DNA from 2 places in the Lysobacter auxotrophicus genome. Region 1 is predicted to be linked to the other one. Evidence: predicted binding sites of a transcription regulator. Region 1 holds the regulator's gene; the other holds the start of a gene.
The links. Region 1 encodes FliA, which starts transcription of late flagellar genes. Its sites were predicted from a motif close to TAAAGTTTNNCNNNCNNNGGCCGATAA; they were not measured.
Positions count from the first base shown of each region.

Region 2: motA (flagellar motor stator protein MotA) is a predicted target of FliA. The motif match lies at 1,806-1,832, and genes of this name have one in related genera.

Region 1 covers NZ_AP027041.1:3,422,527-3,426,711, forward strand. Annotated here, with positions in the region: gene LA521A_RS15560 (AAA family ATPase) at 1-1,221, shown strand, start outside; gene LA521A_RS15565 (MinD/ParA family protein) at 1,205-2,107, shown strand; gene LA521A_RS15570 (RNA polymerase sigma factor FliA) at 2,104-2,874, shown strand; gene cheY (chemotaxis response regulator CheY) at 3,066-3,458, shown strand; gene LA521A_RS15580 (protein phosphatase CheZ) at 3,455-4,084, shown strand.
Region 2 covers NZ_AP027041.1:630,729-634,913, forward strand. Annotated here, with positions in the region: gene LA521A_RS02680 (glycoside hydrolase family 43 protein) at 1-779, shown strand, start outside; gene LA521A_RS02685 (aldose epimerase family protein) at 769-1,581, shown strand; gene motA (flagellar motor stator protein MotA) at 1,857-2,711, shown strand; gene motB (flagellar motor protein MotB) at 2,713-3,702, shown strand; gene LA521A_RS02700 (hypothetical protein) at 3,771-4,185, shown strand, end outside.

The sequences.
Region 1 (4,185 bases):
CTTGCGGATCTGTGGACGGAAGAAGCCCCGGTTGCTGCTCCGATCGAAGAGATTGCAGTCGAGGATCTCGCTGCCGCCGAGGGTTCTCCCTCTTTCCTCGATCTGGGACGCAACCACTTCGTTGCCCCTCACCCCAACCCCTCTCCCGCGGGGAGAGGGGCTCAAGGCGCCGCGACGTCCAACGCCGTCGCAAACGCCAGCGACAACGCGTCTGGCGCCAACATGGCGCCGAGCACCACCCACCTCCACGCCGTCCCCGAAAACCGCGATCCGGCCTTCATCGCCATGCGCGACGAACTGGCGACGATGCGTGCGCTGATCGAGCGCGAGCTCGGCCAGCTCACCGTCGAACGCCTGCGCGGCTCGCCGGCGCGTGCCGCCGCGTTCGACATGCTGGTCGGTTACGGCTGCGACGAAAATCTGGCGCAGACGATCGCCGGCCGCATCGACGCCCGACTCGACCCGGCCCAGGTCCGCGAGCCGATGCTGGAAGAACTGGCGCGTGCGATTTCCGTCGCCCGCCACGAGCCCATCGACGACGGCGGCGTGATCGCGCTGGTCGGGCCGACCGGCGCCGGCAAGACGACCACCGCCGCCAAGCTCGCCGCGCGTTTCGCCCAGCGCCACCGCGCGCGGGACGTCGCCCTGGTCACCACCGACACTGAGCGCCCCGGCGCGACCGAACAGCTGCACATCCTCGGCCGCCGCCTCGGCGTGACCGTGTGCGAGGCCGCCGGTCCGGAGGCGCTGAACGACGCGCTCGACCAGCTCGCCGACTACCCGCTGGTGCTGGTCGATACCGCCGGCCATGGCCTGCGCGACCGCGCCCTGCTCGGCCAGATCCTCTGGCTGCGCGCCGCCAAGCGCGTGCGCAGCCTGCTCGTGCTGCCGGCCAACACCAACGCCCACGACCTGGGCGAAGTGGTCCGCCGCTACCGCCCGGCCTCGCCGGAAGGCGTGGTGCTGACCAAGCTGGACGAGACCGGCCGCCTGGGTTCGCCCCTGTCGGTGCTGGTCCAGCAGGGCCTGAGCCTGGCCTACACGACCGACGGGCAGGCCGTCCCGACCGACATCGCCGCCGCCGACGCAACCCGTCTGGTTTCGACCCTCGAGAAAGTGCGACGTGCTGCCGATAACCCCCTCGGGTCTCTCGAACTTTCGCAACTCAAGCCCCGCCCCGTGACCCTCCCCACCGAGGACCGACATGCATTCGCCAGCTGATCTCAACGCCACTCCCGCCGCCACCGGAAGCGCGCGCGCGCCCGTCCGGGTGATCGCGGTCGCCAGCGGCAAGGGCGGCGTCGGCAAGACCTCGGTGTCGGTGAACCTCGCCATGGCGCTGGTCCACGCCGGCCAGCGCACGCTGCTGCTGGACACCGACCTGGGCCTGGCCAACGTCGACGTGATGCTCGGCCTGTCGCCGCAGTTCACGCTCGCCGACGTCTTCGCCGGCCGCTGCGAACTGCAGGACACGCTGCTGGAAGGCCCGCGCGGCCTGTGGGTCGTCCCGGCCGCGTCGGGCAAGCGCCACATGACCGAACTGCTCCCGCAGCAGCACATCGGCCTGGTGCACGCGTTCTGCCAGCTGGACCTGCCGCTGGACGCGATGGTGGTGGACAACGCCGCCGGCATCTCCGACAGCGTGCTGACCTTCTGCCAGGCCGCGCAGGACGTGATCGTGGTGGTGTGCGACGAACCGGCCTCGGTCACCGACGCCTACGCGCTGATCAAGGTGCTCAGCCGCGAGCGCGGCGTCACCCGCGTGCAGGTGCTGGCCAACCAGGTCAACAACGCGATCGAGGGCAAGCAGCTGTTCGAGAAGCTCGAACGCGTCAGCGCGCGCTTCCTCGACGTCACCCTGCATTACCTCGGCGCGGTGCCGCGCGACGAATGGCTGCGCCGCGCGATCCAGCGCCAGGAAGCCGTCGTCGAAGCCTTCCCGGGCTGCCCGTCGGCGCTGGCCTTCCGCGACATCGCACGTCGCGCCGGCAGCTGGCAGTCGCCGCTCGGCCCGCGCGGCGGCGTGGAGTTCTTCATGGAACGCCTCGTCGCCCACGGCGCGAACGCCGCCAGCACCAACGACCCGTTGAGGAGCGCCGTCGCATGAACGCCGCCGCCCAGCAGTACAAGGCGACCCAGCGCGCGGCCGACCACGGCAACGCGACGGAGATCGTCGAGAAACACGGCGAACTGGTGCGCCGCATCGCGCACCACCTCGCCGCACGCCTTCCCGCGAGCGTCGAGATCGACGACCTCATCCAGGCCGGCATGCTCGGCCTGATCGACGCGGCGCGGAATTTCCAGGCCGACCAGGGCGCCGCGTTCGAGACGTATGCGTCCATCCGCATCCGCGGCGCGATGATCGACGAAATCCGCCGTGGCGACTGGGTGCCGCGCTCGGTGCATCGGCGTTATCGCGACGTGGTCGCGGCGACGCGCGAGGTCGAACAGCGCACCGGTCGTGCCGCGACCGCGCAGGAAGTCGCCGTCGCCCTGCAGGTACCGCTCGACGAATACCACCGCATGCTCGAGGACGCCGCGCGCGGCCAGCTGATCAGCCTGGAAGCGCACGTCGACGAACACGACGGCGAGCCGCACCTGGCGCACCACGCCGGCGCGACGCCCGCGCGCGAGTTCGAGCAGGTCGCCTTCAAGCAAGCGCTCGGCGCGGCCATCGGCAACCTCCCCGAGCGCGAACAGCTGGTGCTGTCGCTGTACTACGAGCAGGAACTGAACCTGCGCGAGATCGGCGCGGTGCTCAACGTCTCCGAATCGCGCGTCTGCCAGATCCACGGCCAGGCGATGCTGCGACTGCGCTCGCGTCTGGGCGAATGGCGCGGCTCGCAGAACGATGATGACGACGATGGTTATTGACCGCTTTTGATTCTGCTCCTCCCCCTGCTCGCAGGGGGAGGTTGGGAGGGGGTACGCGGCGCGAAGCGCCGGGCACAGAGCACTACGCCGGATGTAACCGCGCTGTGCACTTCCCCCCTCCCCAACCCTCCCCTGCACGCAGGGGAGGGAGTTCACCGCCCGACCACCCTTTCGCACCAGAGCAAGCCCACATGGACAAGAACATCCGCATCCTCATCGTCGACGACTTCTCGACCATGCGCCGCATCGTCAAGAACCTGCTCAACGACCTGGGCTTCTTCAACACCGCCGAGGCCGACGATGGCGTGACCGCGCTGGCCGAGCTGAAGAAGGCGCCGTACGACCTGGTGGTCACCGACTGGAACATGCCGGGCATGCCGGGCATCGACCTGCTCAAGGCGATCCGCGCCGACGCATCGCTGTCGAAGATCCCGGTGCTGATGGTCACCGCCGAGGCCAAGCGCGAGCAGATCATCGAAGCCGCGCAGGCCGGCGTGAACGGCTACGTCATCAAGCCGTTCACCGCCGCGACGCTGGAAGACAAGCTCAACAAGGTGTTCGAGCGCCTGGGAGCGGCTGCGTGATCGACTCGCCCTCCTGCGAGAAGGCGCTCGGCGAGGACCGGCAGGCCGTCATCGGACGCCTGCATGCCGCGTTGTGGGCGCTGGAACACGACGACCTCGCCGGCTGGCGCAGCAACGTCGACGCACTGATCCAGTGGCGCAGCCAGCCGCTGGTGCAGGGCCTGGCGAAGCTCGCGCGCGAACTCGACACCGCGCTGGGCAACGGCGCCGCGTCGCCGAACGCCTCGCTGCCGGAAGCCTGCGCGCGCCTGGAACACGTGGTGCACGTGAGCGAGGACGCGAGCCATCGCACGCTCGACCTGATCCAGGAATGCGGCGTGCTGCTGGGCACGCTACCGGATGCCTCCACCGAGGAACAGGCCGCGACCATCGCCGCGATCCGCTCGCGCATGTCGGAAATGACCGCGGCGCAGGGTTATCAGGATCTGACGGGCCAGATCATCCGCCGCGTCGTCGAACTCGTCCGCGCGGTGCATGCGGGCCTGGGCGAGATGACCGACGGCGAAGCGACGCCGATCCACCTGAACCACAACAACCGCGGCTTCGGCCCGTCGGTCGCGGGCGTCGATCCCACGCCGGCGACGCAGGACGACGCGAACGAGTTGTTGTCGTCGCTGGGGCTTTGAGGTGACGTCCGACCTCCACGGCAGTTGTAGCCCGGGTAAGGCCATGGGCCGCACCCGGGGCAACGTCTCCGGAGCCGCGAATCCCGGGTGCGCTTCGCTTA
Region 2 (4,185 bases), 1.4 Mb from region 1:
TGCACGTGCGCGACGTGAAGTGGGCGCAGCGCCAGATGTGGGCGCCCGACGCGGCGACGAAGGACGGCAAGTACTACCTGTATTTCCCGGCCAAGCGCAGCGATGGCGTGTTCCAGATCGGCGTCGCCGTGGGCGATCGTCCGGAAGGCCCGTTCGTGCCGCAGCCCGAGGCCATCGTAGGCAGCTATTCGATCGACCCGGCGGTGTTCACCGACGAGGACGGCGAGAGCTACATGTACTTCGGCGGCCTGTGGGGCGGGCAGCTGCAGAAATACCGCGACAACGTGCGCAGCGACGCGCACGTCGAACCGGGCGACGACGAGCCCGCGCTCGGCCCGAAGATCGCGCGCCTGCGCGGCGACATGCTGGAGTTCGCCGAGGCGCCGCGCGAAGTGGTGATCCTCGATGAAGACGGCCAGCCGCTGAAGGCCGGCGACCACGAGCGCCGTTTCTTCGAGGCCTCATGGGTGCACAAGTTCGGCGGGAAGTACTACTTCTCGTACTCGACCGGCAACACGCATCTGCTGTGCTACGCCGTCGGCGACAGCCCGTACGGGCCGTTCACCTACCAGGGGCCGATCCTGACGCCGGTGGTGGGCTGGACCACGCACCATTCCATCGTCGAGTTCGAACGGCAGTGGTTTTTGTTCTACCACGACTCGATCCTGTCAGGCGGCGTGACGCACCTGCGTTCGATCAAGGTGACGCCGCTGCATCACGATGCCGACGGCCGCATCCGCGTGATCCACCCGTACACCGAGCGGCACGATGGCGCATGACGTCGCGACGGCGCGGCTCGAACCCGGCCCGCTGCTGACGCTGGGCTTCGGCGCGATGTCGGTCGACGTCGCGCCGCACGCGGGCGGACGCATCGCGCAAATCCGCGTCGACGGCGTCGAACAGCTCGCCGGTTTCAGCGACGACAACGCGTCGATGCTCGCGTGGGGGTCGTACCCGATGATCCCGTGGGCCGGACGCGTGCGTCGTGGCGAGTTCTCGTTCGAGGGCGAACGGCACCGGTTGCCGATCACGCTCGGCGCGCACGCGATCCACGGCGTCGGTTTCGCGCTGCCGTGGCAAGTGGATGCGCAATCGCCGCAGCACATCGAGCTGTCGCTCGCCTTGCCGCAGGACGGGCGCTGGCCGTTCGGCGGCGTCGCGCGGCAACGCATCGAACTCCAATCGCGCGGTCTGCGCATGACGATGTCGGCGACCGCCGGCGATCGCGCGATGCCGGCGGAACTGGGCTGGCACCCGTGGTTCCTCAAGCCCGACCGCGTCGAGTTCGCGCCGCGCGCGTGGTACCCGCGCGATGGCGACGGCATGGCGACGCGGCCGCTCGCGCCGCCACCGCCGGGCCCGTGGGACGATTGTTTCCTGAACGATGCGCCCATCGTCCTGCATCGCGGTGCGCAGCGCGTCACGCTCACCTCCGACTGCACGCATTGGGTCGTCTACGACATGCCGGCGCACGCGACGTGCGCGGAGCCGCAGAGCGGCCCGCCGGATGCGTTCAACCTCGAACCGCGCGTGCTCGCGCCAGGCGAGACGCTGGAGCGCTGGTTCGCGATGGCGTGGTGACGCTTCGGTTCCCTTCCTGCTCGCAGTCGCCGACTCCCTCCCCTGCGTGCAGGGGAGGGTTGGGGAGGGGTGTAAGCTGCGGAGCAGCGAGCGAACCTGTGTGGGCAGCCGGCGCTACGCGCCGCGTACCCCCTCCCAACCTCCCCCTGCAGGCAGGGGGAGGAGCTAAAACGCACCGCGCTGGATGAAAGCAGAGACCTTCGTCACGCGATGAAACACCCAACTCAATCTTCCGCATGAGAAGCCGTTAACCCAATCGTGTCTCGGGGCGGCTCATGTTCATCATCATCGGTTTCATCGTCGTAATCGGCAGCGTGCTGGGCGGCTTCGTGCTCTCGCACGGCCAGATCGGCGCGTTGTGGCAGCCCTATGAGCTGCTGATCATCGGCGGCGCCGCGGCGGGCGCGTTCCTGGTCGCCAATCCGCTGAAGGTGGTGAAGGCCTGCCTGGGCGGCATCCCGCGCCTGCTCAAGGGCTCGCACTACAAGAAGTCCGATTACGTCGACATCCTCGCCATGCTCTACGACGTGCTGATGAAGGCGCGTCGCGAGGGCATGATGGCGATCGAGCGCGACGTCGACGAACCTGCGTCCAGCGAGCTGTTCCAGAAGTACCCCAAGCTGCTGGCCGACAAGCGCCTGATGGAGTTCACCACCGACTGCCTGCGCCTGATGGTCAGCGGCAATTTCGAGGCGCACGAACTCGAACAGGTGCTCGACATCGAGCTGGAAACGCATTCGAAGGAAGCCGGCGAACCCGCGCACGCGCTGCAGGTGCTGGCCGACTCGCTGCCGGGCTTCGGCATCGTCGCGGCGGTGCTGGGCATCGTGATCACGATGGCGTCCATCGGCGGCGAGGCGGCGGAGATCGGCCACCACGTCGCCGCGGCGCTGGTCGGCACTTTCCTGGGCATCCTGCTGGGTTACGGCTTCGTCGGCCCGCTCGCGGCGGCCATGCACCACCACGCGCAGGAAGAAGCCAAAGCCTTCGAGATCATCAAGATGGCGCTGGTGTCGAGCCTGCGCGGTTACGCGCCGAGCGTGGCGGTGGAATTCGCGCGCAAGCTGCTGTTCTCCGACATGCGCCCGGCATTCTCCGACCTGGACGCGCACCTGCGCGGCAAGCGCTGACATGGCCGCCAATCGCGAGAAGCCGGTGATCATCCTCCGGCCGATCAAGCGCGTGGCCGGCGGGCACCACGGCGGCGCGTGGAAGGTCGCGTACGCGGACTTCGTGACCGCGATGATGGCGTTCTTCCTGGTGATGTGGATCGTCGGCATCACCGACAAGCAGCAGCGCGCCGCGATCTCCGAATACTTCAAGAACCCCAGCGCCGTCGTCGGCAAATCGCTCAAGCCCGCGCCGGGCGCGAACGGCCCGGGCGGCGCGGCCGATCGCCTGATCCCGACCACGAGCGCGGTCGCCGTCGCCGGCGGACACGGCGCGGAATTCGGCGCGCGCGAGCCGATGAAGATCTCGGCCAAACAGGCCAAGGACGTCGCGCGCGAGGAAGAAAAGCGCCGGCTGGACGAACTCAAGCGCACGCTGGAGGAAGCCGTGCAGCGCAGCCAGGCGCTGGCGCCGTTCAAGGACCAGCTGCTGATCGACCTCACGCCCGAAGGCCTGCGCATCCAGATCGTCGACCGCCTCAACCGGCCGATGTTCGACACCGCGAGTGCGCGCCTGAAGGACTACGCGCACTCGCTGCTGGGCGAGATGGGCGGGCTGCTCAACGACGGCCACCACCGCATCGCGCTGAGCGGCCACACCGACGAGGTGCCGTACCACTCGGCGATCGGCTACGGCAACTGGGAGCTGTCGGCCGAACGCGCCAACGCCGCGCGGCGCGCGCTGGTCGAAGGCGGACTCGAAGAAGACCGCATCTCGCGCGTGGTCGGCCTCGCCGCATCGGTACCGTTCGACAAGAACGATCCGCGCTCGCCGGTGAACCGCCGGATCAGCATCGTCGTGCAGAACCCCGAGGCGGACGTGATGACGCCCGCCGACAGCCTGCCGGGCCAGCTCCCGGACAGCGCCGCGCCGGCGCCGGGCGCGATGCCGGACGTCGGGCCGGGCCGGATGGCGCGTGCGCAGGGCGAACCCGAACAGGGCCACGGCTGACGCCTTTGCACTGGACGGTGCCTCGCCTTGCCGGTACGGTCGGCAGACTTTCGACCGGGGGTAAGGGAATGCTCAGGCACGTCGCGTCACGGCAGTTCGTCTTCACGCTGGTGCTGGCCATCGCCGCCGCCATGCCCGCCATCGCCAACGAAACGCATCCGAACCTGGACGCCGCGGCGATCCTCGACCAGCAGCGCCAGATCCGCGTGGAAGTGGAGCAGCGCAGCGGTCGCTACAAGGACATGCCGTCGGCCGAGCGCACGACCCTGCTGCGCGAGCAGGACAAGGTGTTCACGCTGCTGCGCGACCGCAGCGCGATCACCGACCTGCCCGAAGCCGATCGCATCGTCGTGTTCAATTCGCTCGAATCGATCTCGGCGATCGTCAACCGCGCGCCGGAAGAAAAGCTGGTGTGCGAGCGCACGCGCAAGATCGGCAGCAACCGCACCGAGACGGTGTGCATGACCGCCTCTGAGCGCCGCG